Regions from separate parts of the Acetobacter sp. A11-2 genome, predicted to be linked through region 3. Evidence: riboswitches for the same ligand, from Rfam matches in the RefSeq annotation. Region 3 holds a riboswitch; each other region holds the start of a gene.
What was found. Region 3 has a riboswitch for cobalamin ahead of ABNV41_RS10325 (CbtB-domain containing protein). Riboswitches for the same ligand answer to the same signal wherever they lie in the genome.
Positions count from the first base shown of each region.

Region 1: another riboswitch for cobalamin. It lies ahead of ABNV41_RS09110 (DUF2147 domain-containing protein); the one in region 3 lies ahead of ABNV41_RS10325 (CbtB-domain containing protein).
Region 2: another riboswitch for cobalamin. It lies ahead of ABNV41_RS11765 (TonB-dependent siderophore receptor); the one in region 3 lies ahead of ABNV41_RS10325 (CbtB-domain containing protein).
Region 4: another riboswitch for cobalamin. It lies ahead of ABNV41_RS09200 (DUF1636 domain-containing protein); the one in region 3 lies ahead of ABNV41_RS10325 (CbtB-domain containing protein).

Region 1 is NZ_CP157843.1:1,867,751-1,871,494, reverse strand. Features, by position in the region: partial or broken gene ABNV41_RS09120 (GMC family oxidoreductase) at 1-399, opposite strand, end outside; gene ABNV41_RS09115 (sorbitol dehydrogenase family protein) at 421-1,095, opposite strand; gene ABNV41_RS09110 (DUF2147 domain-containing protein) at 1,208-1,672, opposite strand; cobalamin riboswitch at 1,714-1,953, opposite strand; gene ABNV41_RS09105 (carbohydrate porin) at 2,032-3,624, opposite strand.
Region 2 is NZ_CP157843.1:2,403,205-2,406,948, reverse strand. Features, by position in the region: gene ABNV41_RS11770 (Na+/H+ antiporter) at 1-1,588, shown strand, start outside; cobalamin riboswitch at 1,641-1,873, shown strand; gene ABNV41_RS11765 (TonB-dependent siderophore receptor) at 2,008-3,744, shown strand, end outside.
Region 3 is NZ_CP157843.1:2,127,789-2,131,532, forward strand. Features, by position in the region: gene ABNV41_RS10315 (carbohydrate porin) at 1-803, shown strand, start outside; gene ABNV41_RS10320 (CbtA family protein) at 922-1,656, opposite strand; gene ABNV41_RS10325 (CbtB-domain containing protein) at 1,680-1,898, opposite strand; cobalamin riboswitch at 2,304-2,524, opposite strand; gene ABNV41_RS10330 (LysR substrate-binding domain-containing protein) at 2,642-3,589, shown strand.
Region 4 is NZ_CP157843.1:1,890,527-1,894,270, reverse strand. Features, by position in the region: gene ABNV41_RS09210 (FUSC family protein) at 1-1,725, opposite strand, end outside; gene ABNV41_RS09205 (MarR family winged helix-turn-helix transcriptional regulator) at 1,715-2,233, opposite strand; cobalamin riboswitch at 2,388-2,625, shown strand; gene ABNV41_RS09200 (DUF1636 domain-containing protein) at 2,804-3,232, shown strand; gene cobW (cobalamin biosynthesis protein CobW) at 3,229-3,744, shown strand, end outside.

The DNA.
Region 1 (3,744 bases), 260 kb from region 3:
CCAATCGCGGCCCTGACCGTAACGTGTTTTCAGTTCAAAGTCTGATGGCAGGTAGCGCCAGGCACAACCTGCCCAGTGCCATGTGGTGCCGCCCATCATGCGCAGGTAAACCTGCTGATAGGCTTCGGCATTCGGGCCGGTGGTGTGCAGGTAATCGTTCGGGGTTTGCTGATCAGGCGGATGCCGTGCCCAAGGTACGGCCGGGAAGGGCCCCTGGTAGGACGGTTTGTTTTCCAGATTGCGGAAGTTTTCCACAAAATGCTGGCGGTCAACGCGCGGGCCAGCTTCCAGCACAATGACGGAAATACCGGCACGAGCCAGTTCATTGGCAATAGAGCTGCCTGCAACGCCTGATCCTACGATCACAACGTCGGCTGAAAGATTTTCTTCGGAGGGCATAAGGCGGGGTATCCCGTAAGATCAGGTCGGTTCGATAACAAGGGCGGAAGCAGAAAGTGCAGGGTGCCCTTTGGGGCGTGCAACTTCTGGTGGCTTGCTTGTCCAGTAGAATGGGCCGCCCGTTGCGTAGGTTTTGGGGTAAACGGCATCCTTGGTGATGTCGAACATCAGGGCAGAGCGGTAAACCACCACCTTGCCATCTGCAATGCCCCGGTACCAGCCGGTTAGAATTTCGTGGATGACATCTTTAAGCTTTGGATCAGATTTTTCCGCAGCATGTGCAAAGGCTGATGCTGTTGTAAATTTTTCCCGCTCCAGCAGGGTATGCAGGGCGTTAAGTTTGTCTTTCCGATCTGCATTGGCTTGCACGATGTTGGCGTACAGGGCCGCGCCAATCTGGGGGTTTAACGTCTCTCTATCTGTCAGGCGCTGGGATACCTGCATAAAGCGGGATAGATCTTCATTGTTTGGGGTGGCAGGAGCAGTATCTGCCGCAAGGGCTGCACCCGTTGCACCTGCAACAGAAAGACCAATACCACCTAAAAGCACATCTCGCCGGGACATACGTAAAAGCTTGTTCAAGCGCATGGCGTTAGGGGATGCACACCATTCCGCTACAGGCTGCCCCTTGTGCGTTTGTCTCATTCTTCGGGTTCTCCCTACAAAGCCGGGCTCCGCCCTGTCGGAATGAAACATTGCGGAGAAATATTGAATGCCAAATTGTGAATGGTTTTATAGAGAAGGCCTGAGCTTGCAACCTGTTATAACGGCATAATACCTATTTCATGCCCTGTTGATGCAGGTATGCTCAGGGGTTAATGCGGCAGTTATTACCTATATGGCCATGAAATGGCTGCCACGTATCTGTTCTGCCAAAAAGTTCCAAACCTAAAAAACCATGCAATTTCAGGGAGCCGTCTTCCGCCACCCATATAATGGCATCGTAAGTATTTTTGCTTTGAGGGTCAAAAATGTGGCCTTTCCAATGGTCATGTCGGTCTTCCATGGGGTGGAAGCCTTTGAGCATCTGAAGGTTACATTCAGTTTTTCTGCGGCTAGAAGCTTCTTCATCCTGCGTTAGGTTCAACCCTACAAGATTCCCGCACATCTTATCACCACAGCTATGGATATCGAACACGCCTTTGCCGTCTTCTGTAATCCATTGTCCTGTTATGGTTGGTGTGGAGGCGTTTTCTGCATGAGCATGAGAAGGTATGGTGCCCCATGCAAGAAGCAGTGCTGTTATAAATGAGCTAAAGGCATGTTTGTACATTTTGCTGCCTTGTCCTGCCGCTACCGGTTCATCCCGCCCGGTGTGATGTGCCTGATGGAGGCAGGTCTCCTGGCTTGGGGATATGGTGTGCGTTAGACCTTTTGCCTTCCCAGCCGTATTACCGGCCAGTGGCTAGCCGTGACCGGCAGCAGGTCAAACTTCCCCTTACAGTTGCGGGAGCAGCTGCCGACTATGAGATTTCGTTCCAAATATGGAGCAAAAACCGTGCACGGCATTCCCTTTTAAGCCGCTTGCGCAGCACCATCCATCTGTTCAAGCATTTATTCTAGCAATAAGAGGACTTGGTGCCAGTATGGGAAAAGCAGAGCAGGTGAGAGGTTTTTGCGCCTCGCTTTGCCTTACAATGCAGCAATAACCTTAAGTCCCGCCAGAATGGCATTGGGAATAACCGAGGTTTCTCCGGGGCGCATCATATATTCAAACTCCGGCGTAATAACCAAACCCGGTGTGACAGGAATGCCGTAATACGCTTCCAGAATCGCGGAATGCGTTTGTGGTCCATTGATATAAGGGCCAAGCGGAACGCCAGCAGCTTCCCGCATGCGTTGCCCGTAGGCCAGACGGGGGCTGAGCTGGTAATAGGAATACATCACGCCCAGACGATCCAATGGCCGGTGGGGAATAATGCCCAGAAGGGAAGCGCCAGCATAAAATTCGTTTGAGAATGTAGAGTTACTTGGCGTGTTATGAATAAACCCTGCCAACACGTAGCCGCCAGCCATTTGGTGTTCGCCATGGCTGCGATACACCATCTGATCTGCCTCTATATAAAATGTATCACGCGGCTTGAGCTTGTGTGGATGCACAGACCCCGCAAAAGCGGCCGGAATGGTGCCAACCATATCCGGGTAAGGCGAGGTATCGTGGCCAAAGCCGATTTTGTAATGACCGGGAAGCTTACGCGTGCCAAAAAACGGTTCCCACGTTAATTCAACCGGAGTTTGAATGCCCGTATAAGGCTCATCGCCCCATGCCCAGCCTGTGTTATCGCGGGCTTTAGGGCCTATGCGATAAATGCCTGTGCGCAGGATAAGATCATGCGTTGGCCGAAAGCGTACTGTGCCTCCCCATGATGTTTTGGGGTAAACACTCCAACCAGCTGGTTCTCGTATAGCCATGGGCGCAGAGCACATGGTCATGAATGTGCACAGTAAAATAGAAGTAGAATATGTGTGCGTAAGTGAAATGCGCCCAACATTGATATTGATGCGGTTATTGAGAAAAGATTTTTCCAGATACAGATCTGCCAGGCGAGCCGCTGCCGGCCCGTGGATGCTCCATACTTCTGTAAGAAGTACGTTTCTTTCTCCAACATGATCCCAACCGACCTGCCTGCCTTCACGGTTCATAACAATACCATGCAGGTACCACCCCTGTAGCGGATTCCAACCTGTTAACTTGCCCAGATCAAACAGCATGCTGGCACGTATTTCGTGCGTGTAATCCATACCTTTTGAAAGGCCGCCAGCAAGATTGGCCATACCTTCACCTTTGTAGGTTAACTCAAAGGTAAAGCCGTGTTCACTTAACCTGTCGCGCCAAGGTTTAAGGCCGGGGGCCAAATTGCCAAAAGCCTGTTCGGCAACAAAATACCCAGCGCTGATATCCTGCCTACGTAACGCTGTATTATTGTGGTTTAGCAGGTAGGACAGGCTTTCTGTATCAAACAAAGCGTCCAGACGTTCTTCTGTTATTGGGCGCTTGTGTTTTTTGGGTATCTCAGCGTTGATAATAGGTTTTGAAGAAAGTTGGGGGCTCTCAAGAGATTTAGCCGGTTCATTCTGCTGGGCGCGTGCAGTGGTGGCGTTAAAAGCAATATTCAATGAGCAAAGAACTGTTCCGACATAGATTGCACGGACAATGGATAAAAAATCTTGCCGAGAGCATGATATTTTTTGTTCTGAATTAGAAATGATATAAGTTGAGGGCATTGCCCGATCCTCATGGCGCAAGAATGGCCATTGCATGCAGTTCGCATGAAGCAACGGCGTATTTCTGAAGCAAGGGGAAAGAAATACAGAGACTAAAGAGAAAGGTGACTGGCAGCTTTC
Region 2 (3,744 bases), 280 kb from region 3:
TGCGGTGGCGGGCATGCATGTCAGCTTGCAGCCAGATATGTTCATGTTTGTGTTTCTGCCGCCATTACTGTTTGCAGATTCATTTCGCATGCCATTGCGTGAGTTTGCAGAACTGCGCGGCCCCATTCTGTTTCTGGCCTTTGGGCTTGTGGTGCTCAGCACGCTGGTATGTGGCTATGCTATCCACTGGATTGTGCCAGAGCTGGGCCTGCCTATCTGCTTTACACTGGCGGCTGCACTTTCCCCCACAGATACGGTTGCGGTTTCCAGCCTTATTGAAGGGCGCAAGGTGCCCAACCGGCTGTTGCAGATTTTATCGGGCGAGGCCCTGTTTAATGATGCCTCCGGCCTTGTGTGCTTTCGCTTTGCCATGGCCGATGCCCTTACGGGTGAGTTCTCTTACAGGCAGGCTTTTGGCACGTTCCTAATGGTGGCGCTGGGCGGCCTGCTGGTGGGCGCTGCGGTGGCATGGCTGGCAGTTAAGCTCAACCGCGTGCTGGTGCGCCGTGGGTATGATGATCCGCAATCCCAGATCATCTTTGTGTTGCTCTTGCCGTTTTTAATGTACGCTGCGGCAGAAGCGGTGGACTGCTCGGGCATTCTGGCCGCCGTGGCAGGCTGCATGGTGCTCAAACTTTCCGGCATGATAGAGGACACTGCCACTTTTACCCGCCTACAGGCCACAACGGTCTGGAACATTGTCAGCTACGTTTTTAATGCGCTTATCTTTTTGTTTCTGGGCATGCAGTTGCCAGAACTGCTGCAACATGGCGTGGCGCTGGGCCGGAAATATGATGTGGCCTTGTGGCAGGTTGGCCTGTTTGTGGTGCAGATATACGCCATTATGCTGGCCATGCGCTTTGCAGGTGTATGGACATCCGTTTTCGGCCGTTGGGTGGTGGCGCGTATTGGCAGCCTGCCGTTTGAACCCACAGGTTTTGCAGGCAGCATGTTGCTGACATTTGCTGGCGTGCGCGGGGCCGTTACGCTGGCGGCTGTGCTTTCCCTGCCCGAAGGCACGGATGGCACAGATGCCTTTCCCATGCGCGATGCCGTGGTGGTGGCCGCTACGGGGGTGATTGTACTTTCCCTGCTGGCAGCCAGCGTGTTCATTCCGCTGTGTTTGCGTTTTTTGCCGCAGGAGACGGTGGATAAGAACGCGCAGGAAGAAAACATGGCCCGCCAGAAGCTGATACGCGCAGCCCTTGCGGTGCTGACAAAAGCGCGCGCGCAACCGCCAGCGCCCAACCCAAACAGCACAGCACTGGCAAAGCCCGAGGGGCAGAATGCAGATGAAGCCCTGCGGCAGGAGGTGATAGACCGCCTGTATCAGCTGTATCACAGCCGTTTGGAAGAAGAGGACGAAACGCCGCGTATCACACCGCTAGACCGCAGCCGCGCCCTACGCCATGCGCGTATGGAACTGGCGCTGCGCCTGCAACTGCTGCGGGCCGAACGGCAGGCCATGCGGGATATGACATCGCGCAGTGAGATTAACGACCAGACAGAATGGAAGCTCCAGCAGGAACTGGATTATGAGGAGCAGGTTATTCGCTCCCAGTCTCAGCGCCTCCCGCGTGAAGCCTAAAGCCAGCCGCCACACTGGGGCGTGCTTTTGTTGACAAGCCACCCCCAGCCTGTAAACCACACCGCATGATGGTTTCCCCCAAGGGGAATGAAAAGGGAACCGGGTGCCCGCGCCATTGCCTGCAATGGTTTTGCGATATTCCCGGGCTGTCCCCGCAACTGTAAGCGGCATGGATGTGCACGCACGGCGCAAAGCGCTGGCCCACTGGAACAAACCTTTCCGGGAAGGGGTGCCACAACCGAAAAACCGCAAGCCAGGAGACCTGCCATCAGCACACAGTTGCAGACGGGGCATGTCAGCCGGGGTGTGCTGGCAGGCTGGGCAAGCGGTCAGCCAATGGGGTGGTTTGTGCCCTGTGGTGGAAAAAGCCGGGCCAAGTCTCGTGGCAACGCTGTTAAACCGCGAGATTGCCTTAACCCATGTGCCTGAAAATCCTTTTGCTTACCGGCTCTTCCCTGCTGCTGGTAGAAACCACTGCCGCCATGGCGGCAGATGCCGTAAACCCCGCTACATCAACGGGTAAAAACACCGTTGATGCCAAAGTGGCCGTAACACCCGCCGCCACCGCTCCGGCGCAAAAGGCGCCTCTCTCTCATGCAGCGGAGGGCCCGCAAGCTGTGCAGGCCCGCAGCACGCAGGCTTACCCGGATTACGTTACGGTAAGTGCGGCCCGCCACCCCATGCGGGCGGATGAAATTGGCACGGCCATGACGATTGTGACAGAAAAGCAGATCCTCACCCAGCAGCGCCGCACGCTTACAGATATTCTGGCCCGCCAGCCGGGGCTGAATGTGGTGCGTTCGGGTGGCTTTGGCGGCACCACCTCCATTTTCATGCGCGGCAACAATGCCAACGAGGTGAAAGTGCGGCTGGATGGCATGGATATTAACGATGGCAGCTCCACCTCCGGCGCATTTGATGCTGCGCAGTTTGTGACCGATGGCATGGGCCGCATAGAAATTTTGCGCGGGCCACAAAGCGGCCTGTACGGGGCAGATGCCATGGCCGGGGTTATTGATATTACCACAGCACAGGGGCAGGGCAGGTTTACGCCTTTTGTGCGGGTGGAAGGTGGATCTTACGGCACGTTCAATCAGGTTATGGGCGCGCGCGGCAGTAAGGGAAAGTTTCATTACAATGTTGAACTTTCCCATTACCGGCAGGATGGTTTTCATGAAATCCCGCGCTATATCGGCCGCTATTTTGGCGCAGACAAGGAACAGCGCCACCGGGGGGACAGAAACGATAACCGCTCCGCCAACATTCGCTTGGGCTATGATGTCACCCATAATTTTGATCTGGGGCTGACGGCCCGGCTGATACAGAGCAACCTGCACACCTACAGCGCCTATAATATGGAAGATGAATATTACAGTCGGCTAGGATATTACGGTGATGTGGGGAGCGAGCGTGAACACACCACGCAAAATCAGGCCATTGTGCGGGGCACGGCGCATTTATCCTCATTCGGGGGCAGGTTCGATCAGGTGATTGGTCTGGGGTATATGACAGGCCGCAGAAGCTGGACAGAAACCGGCACCACGCTGGAAGGTGATGCCTTGCAGTATGACCCCACATATTACCGCACCAGCCGCATTAAAATAGATTGGCACGGCACTGTTAATCTGGACAAATACGGATCTCTGCTTGTAGGGGCAGAGCATTTTCATGATACGTTCAATTCCAGCCAAGGAAACAGTGCAGCATCTTCCACACCGTTCAGCACCAGCGCGGGCATGGATACCACAGCAGGTTACGGGCAGTATCAGGGCAACTGGAACAAGATTTTATATGGCGCGGCCAATATCCGGTATGATGCCAATTCCCGCTACGGCAATTACGTGACGTGGCGTGTGGCTCCGGCCATTCATATTCCGCACAGCGGCACGGTTATCAAGGCCAGTGCGGGCAGTGGCTTTCATGGCCCTTCATTGTATCAGCTTTTTGCCAACCAGATTTCCACCAGCTATGCGGAAAAAGGCAACCCCAACCTGCGGGCCGAACGCCTGATAGGGTATGATGTGGGTGTGGAACAGACACTGGCGCATGATAAACTGCATTTTGGGGCCACATGGTATGAAAACCATGTGCGCAATCTTATTCAGTCTGTCAGTTCCTACGAAAATTACTATTCCACCTATTCCTACAATAACGTG
Region 3 (3,744 bases):
ACCGTCCGTCAGACAAGTTTACCTTCATGTTTGCGGCAGCAGATGACAACCCACCGGGCAACCGCAACAACTCCTTTGGCATCCAGAACGGTGGCAACAGCGCAGACCCGACCAATCAGAACACTCATGATGAGGATGGTGCCAACTTCAACATGGGCACCGGCGCACTGCTGATTACCGAATTGCAGTATGCTCTCAACCCTCAGCCTGATGACATGTCACATGTCACCAAAGATCCCGGCCTGCCAGGCATCTACAAGCTGGGTGGATATTACGATACGGCAAAATTCCCTGATTATCGCTACAACAATCAGGGGAAAGCTTTAGGTAGTGCGGCTGACACCACAGGTATTCCGCGGTGGGACCGGGGCAACTGGATGGTCTATGGTATTATTGACCAGATGATCTGGCGCCCTTCACTCCAATCTCCACAATCTGTAGGCATTTTTGCACGCGCCACAGGTAATGGTGGGGACCGAAACATGATCAGCTTTGCCATTGATGCGGGCATCAACCTTAAAGCCCCGTTCAAGGGACGCGATAATGATACGGTGGGCCTAGGCTGGGGCATTGGCCGTGCTTCTTCTGGCCAACGGCGGTATGACCGCAACTCTGGCGCACCTGTACAAGGCAATGAAAACCATCTGGAACTTACCTATCAGGCACAGGTCACCCCTTGGTGGGTCATGCAGCCAGACTTCCAGTATGTCTGGCATCCCTCTGGCGGTGTGACGGATTGGACGGGCAACCGTCTTGTCGGGAATGAAGCCATTTTCGGGCTCCATTCCAACATCACTTTCTAAAAATTATAAATAAAAAAGCATTCCCTTTCGGTTGCCATTCCATAAATGGGAAAAATGGCAACGTTAGGAAATGCTTTTTTATACACGCACAGTTTGTATAGAAGGCCGCTCGGAAAAATCAGACAGTCTTCCGCGCCACACCGTTTTCTGATGGCAGGCATTTTTCAGCCAAAGCGCCAAAAACCAGCCCCAATACAGACCACAAAACAATCTGCATTCCGATAGATGCTTCTCTAAAACGCCAAAGCACTACAGCAGGAAAATTGTCTGGCACTTCATTAAAATCTGGCAGACCAAATTGCACAGCGGCGACAAGCGCAATACCCAGAATAATGCTACATACAGCAGCGTTCCAATACCCGATTACGTTAGACAGTGCGCGCCCCACCAACAAACAAATCATGGAAATGGCAATAGAAAGGCCAACCATTGCAAAATACATTTCTGTCCTCAGTGCAATGGTCTCTTCCTGCCCAACTGCGGGTGGATTGGGTGGGTATTTTAAATCTGGTATCAGCACAAAGGTTAAAAACCCAACGCCAGACAGCAATAATGCCATAGCGCGTGGGCTTAATGTTGCAAGGCGCTGATAGGCGAATGCAAAAACAATAGCAAAAATACCGCCATATGCGGCACCGTACATCAGCACAGCAGTAAGTAAGCCCCAAGATGCCTGCACACCACGGCTTATCAGTTCAGGTTCTGGCGCGGCACCTGCAGCAGCATCCTGAGCGGCTTCAAACGCAATAGCCAAAGCGACCTGCGGTTCACCAAAAATTTTTGAAAATACAAAAGAAAGCAATGCAGCCAGAATGCCCGCGACCATGCCGCGGGCTAAAAGACGACCAACCATGAGTAAAACTTTCCTCTCGTGCCTTAGTGGCAGGGGAAACCAAGAAGATGGCGGCCATCATGCACAAACTCATGCACAGCATGCCCGGAAATCAGGGAAGTGGCGCCCTGCTCTGCACCTACAAAGTAGATCAGCAATGCAGAAACAATCAGGCCGAAAACAGCCCAAGGCAGAATGGCACGAACCGGAATGCTCTGGCCCGCTGCCGCAACCGGCATAGCTGTATGAACAGATGTGCTCATGATGTTGTATCCTTTTTAAATTTAAAGCCCGCCAGAGCAGGCACAAAAGAGTGTGAAACAGAACTTCATGGTTTGGTCGGCCCTCATCATAGAAGGACGAAGCCTAACAGCAAGGGCATTCCGAACACGCCTGCTGCTCTCCCACCTTGAGAAAAGCGGCACCCGAAAGGAACATCATTGCATGTGAGATACTTGCCTGCTCCATCCGTCAGATTCTCGCCAACCAGCAATCAACGGTGCAGAGCATACCAAAACCTCTTCCAAATTCTATTTGGAACACAAAGCATTGTTACACTTCACCACGCCGCGTGAAGACAAAAGCCCAAGATGTATTTAAGGAGAAATCTGCCGAGGGCAGAGGAGTAAACATCGCAAATCATCCATCTCCGGTTCCCTCGCCCGGCGATTAAACAAGACAACAACGGCAGGTCTCCTGACTCGCGGGTCATTGCGCATTACTCAGCCTTCCCGATGCGAACACCAGTGACTACCGCTTTATGCGGCTAAGGAGTAATAGACTCTCCGCCTACAGTTGCGAGGGCAGTTGCCGACTGGGTTCCAAAGCAGGAACCTCCGGCATTCCCTTTCAAACCCGCTTGCGCGGGACCGTTGTAAGATGGCGCAACCCTTACCTTATTTTTGCTTCATATTTCAATCTTTGCCTGATTATGCAGGTATAACTCTTGCCAGAGCCGCCATTTTAACCCACCTGTTTCTGCAGACTTTTCCCTGACTGGCGACTTATGGACCAACGATACCGCATTCCCCCTCTAGCCATGCTCAATGCCTTTACGGCGTTTGCACGCACAGGCGGTATCAGACGGGCCGCAGCAGAACTGCGCGTAGATCACGCAGCCATCAGCCGCCATATTCGGGATCTGGAAAATATTTTAGGCACACCTTTGCGGGATAAGGAAACAGGAACTCTTACATTAGCGGGTCACACTTATTATTCCCGCATCACCCCATTGCTGGAAGAACTGGCCACGGCCACGGCAGATATCCGCAACCACACGCCCCCCCTTACCATTACCTGCGCGCATGGTTTTGCGTACCATTGGTTGCTGCCGCGACTCTCCTCCTTTCGGCGCGCGCACCCTCAACTGGAAATCATGCTGCGCCCAGTAGATGCGAATACGGCTTTCCACGTTACGGGCGTGGAAACAGATAATCATGCTCATATCGGTTATGTGCGTGATGATGCCCCGTTAGCTGAACCCCGCAACACACGCAGCATGATTATTGCCCGGCCAGATGTTTTTCCGGTAGCTGCCCCCACATGTCTTACAGAACTGGGCGGGCAGCCCCGCACAACAGCAGATTTGCTCCGTGCACCCTTATTGCAGGAAGAAGATGAAGCCGAATGGAAACTCTGGTTTCACGCACAAAATGTAGCCTGCACAAAACTACCTGCCGCAACACGCCTGTGGCAGGCCCATATTACATTGGCGGCTGCCCGCGCCGGAGAAGGCATTGCTCTTGGCAATATCTTCCTGCTGGGAAATGACCTTGAAACAGGCCACCTTGTGCGGGTGCAGCCTACGCAAACCCCTTTGCGAGAAGTAGCCCTAGGGGCCTATCTTCTGCGCGCTTCTACTGCCACATGGGAGAAAAAATCTCTCATCACGTTCCGAAACTGGCTTTTGGAACAGGTGGAACTGGAAACGCAAAGTACACATACCCTCCCTTAAAATGCAGTTAAGCGCCTACGTAACGATATGAATGCGCTTAATTGCTGGTGACTTTTTATCACCACAGAGGCAACAAAAAATCTCCTCCCCCTCCCCCGCGAAACATTTTACGGAACAGAAACAACTTTGCCCGCAACATAGTTCCCGGGAGCCCA
Region 4 (3,744 bases), 240 kb from region 3:
AGAAACTAACCGTGCAGCATCCAGCCGATGATCTGGCGGTAAAATAACCCGGAAAACCAGCACCAGAAGCACGCAGGCGGCCACCATGGTCATCCAGTTATTGGTGAGTGCCAGATCATTATAAACAATAGGGTTGTTGATAGAGAGCAGCATGGTGAAAAACACCGCATATCCAAATGCACCAATGCTGTAGCGTGGGTGAAATTGTAGCCATACACCGGGCAGCAGAAACAGGCAGAGCGTCAGCCATAAAAGCGGGTAGCCATCTATGCGGGGTAAAAACAGGGAATGGCATAAAAATCCCATAGGCACGGCTAACATCGTCCCAGTTGCCATCATGGGGCTTGCTTTGCCAGCAGAGGGTGCCGTTGAAAGCAGGCTGGAGGCTGCCACCACATACAGGATCAGCATAGGGCCTGCGCTCCAGTGGAAAACATACCATAACATGCCAGCCAGAAGCGCAATAAACATGCCACGCACACCATTACGCAAGGCAACCGGCCATTCCAGATATTGGCGCGTGTAAGAGGATTCACGATCGCGGCGCAAGCTCGTCAAATCGTACAGGGCCAGATCTATCTGCACCAGAATATCACGCGTATTATCTAGTGTTGCCAGCAAGCCGGGTGCCGGATTATTGCGTGAAAGTTGTTCCAGATTTTTCAGGCAATCATGCAGGCAGGTAGAAACTGGTGCGGGGTTTTCCAGCCAACCGGGTTGCTCTGTAAGATGCAGAATGTGCTCTAATGTTTCGGCAACATGCTGATGCACGGGGCGTGATTGTGCATCCACCAAAGAGAGGTTTAACCAATAGGGATGATAGCTGACAATCAGCCCGGTTAAACGGTTGAGAGCCAGCCGCAGGTTAGAAATACGGGCCTGCATATCTGGGTCATCTGCAGCAGCAAATTCTATGGCTGGTGTTAAACCGGCCATACCTGCCAGAAGGCGGCTGCGGCTATCATAAAGGGGTTGTGGCAGGCTGCGGAATGCTGTGCCTGTGGTTGCGGTATCTGTGGTTTCAGATGGGTTGTTTTCTTCTACCGCATGTTCTTCCGGTGTGGCGGAAAGGCCTTCCTGTGCATGAAAGTTTTTTGCATGGAGAATGGTATCCCGAAAAGCGTTTCCCAGCTTTTCCATCACCGCGCTGGGTTTGCGCGGGCTTGTCACCATAAAGACGCAGGCTGTTACCACCACGCCTGTTACCACGGCAGATAAGCGCCCCATTGCAGAAAGAAAGATATTGTCTGGGTCTGCAAAAGCGGGTGCAGCAATAATAACAATTGTATAACCGGTTAGCACGGCAGCATAGGCACGAAAGAAGCGCAGAAACGTGGCCACCATGCAGGCTATACCTACAAAAACAGAAAGCGCTGCAAAATACAGAACGGGAGACTGCACAAACACAGCCATAATGCCAACGCTAATAACAGCCCCAATAACTGTGCCGATAACACGCCATACGCTTTTTGAAACCATAGCCCCTACAGTTGGGTTTGCCACAATAAGAACAGTTGTGGCTGCACTGAGGGGGGAATGAAGCTGGAACATAAATGCCAGAAAAACGGCAATGCCAATGCACAAAAACACGCGGGCAGAATAACCTGCGGTAGCTTTAAAAGCATTCCATTGGGCTTCATCAGAAAAAAAGGCCGGTAAGCAGCGGGATAACAGAGTGTTAAGGGAAAAAAGCGTATGACTGTTGTGCTCAGATCTAGCGTTCATGATGCGTTTCCAGCATGCAGGACAGATCATGAATTAAGCTACGTACCTGATCTTCTGTAAGGTTCTGGCTAACGTTCTGCTCAAGTTGCGCTGCAATGGTATGGAACAGCGTACATCTTTCCTGCCCAGCAGAAGTAAGCACAAGTTTTTTGGCACGCCGGTCCCGCGTATCCTGCAGGCGAGTGATCAGCTTTTGTTTTTCCAGCAAATCAAGAATACGCACCAGTGCCGAGCAATCCACATTCATGGCGGCTGCAAGATCACTTTGCGTGGCGCCATCGGGCATCATCATCAAATAAGCCATCGGGCGCATGCTGGCCAATGTCATGCCATGCGGGCGTAAGGCCCGGTCCAGTTGCGTGCGCCAGACGGTGGCTAACCGCATAATGCGGAAGGTAAGCGCCATGTCTGAAAAACGCGTTTCATCCAGAGTGGGCAGAACGCGTGGGGAGGTCATGGAATCCTCATTGGTTAGCGAAAGAATATTTGACATATAAAGTATATTCATACGAATATAACATAGCTGTTTTGCGCGTCAATAATGGAAATAAGGCTGCAAAGCACAGGAACATTAGCGTGAAGCCTCAATCCTGTTTCAGATCAGCAGACTTTTAAAGTTGCAGGGCTAAAACTGCGGGTTGAAAGCAAAGGCCGCTTATGCGCATTGTGCGCGGGCTAATGGTGTCCTTTACGGGATGAAAAGGGAAGAACGGTGCAAGGCCGTCGCTGCCCCCGCAACTGTAAGTTATCCATGGTGTTCCGTATGGGCTTTCTGGCCCAATGTGCCACTGGCCTACGTACAGGCTGGGAAGGTAGGGAACGCTGTTTTATGTTCTGGCCTGTAAGGGAGAGCATATGTGGGTACAAGCCAGGAAACCTGCCATTGGTGCCTTATGCGTAAGCATATAGGCGGGCCTTAATTATTAAGTTCTGGCGTTGCTGCTGGCGGGGTGCCCGGCAGGCATAGATGCACCATAGGGTGCATTTCTTCTGTCATCTCTGGGCAGGGGCGCCGGGTATCTGCACCCCTTTTCAAGCAGCCGTTCTTTTAGAATGGTAGTTATTTCAGGGATACAGCATGGCCGAAGCGTCCGATTCTTCTCAAAAATCACCTCAGAATCGCCCGGTTTTGCATGTGTGTGTCACATGTCGGCGTGGTGGGCCTGCCATGGATCAGCCGCCGGGTGCCCAGTTGTATGCACGTTTGCAGACCTTGGTGCAGGAAGCAGAAGCTGCTGGGCAGGAAGTTCCGGTTCTGTTGCGTCAGGTGCAGTGTCTGGCTGCCTGTGATCGCGGATGCACTGCAGCCATTGCCATGCCAGAGCGTTGGACATGGTTATTAGGGCATCTGGGTGCTGAAAAAGCAGAAGATCTTCTGGCGTATGCCCAACTCTATGCAAAATCCGCGCGGGGCACGGTCATGCCTTCGCGCCGTCCGGCATCTCTTTCCAATATGGTGCTGGGGCGTGTTCCCGCACAACTTTATGATGAACAGGAGCCTTCATGACACTCGCATCTCGCGTGCCTGTAACCATTATCACTGGTTTTTTAGGGGCAGGCAAAACAACCCTTTTGCGCAATCTTCTGCAGCGTGCAGCAGGGCACCGCATTGCCGTGGTGGTGAACGAATTTGGTTCTCTTGGCATTGATGGAGAAATTCTGCGCGGGTGCGGCGTGGAAGGCTGCAAGGAAGATGATATTGTCGAACTGACCAATGGCTGCCTGTGTTGCACGGTAGCAGATGATTTTCTGCCAACAATGGAAGCCCTGCTAGATCGGGCTGATCCGCCAGAACATGTGGTGATTGAAACATCAGGTCTGGCGCTGCCTAAACCATTGCTCAAGGCCTTTGGGTGGCCAACAGTGCGCAACCGTATGACTGTTGATGGAGTGATAACCGTAGTGGATGCACCAGCAGTAGCCGCTGGTCGTTTTGCAGATGACCCGGAAGCTATTGCCCAACAGCGTGCGGCAGATCCATCCCTGGATCATGACAACCCTTTGGCGGAGGTTTTTGAA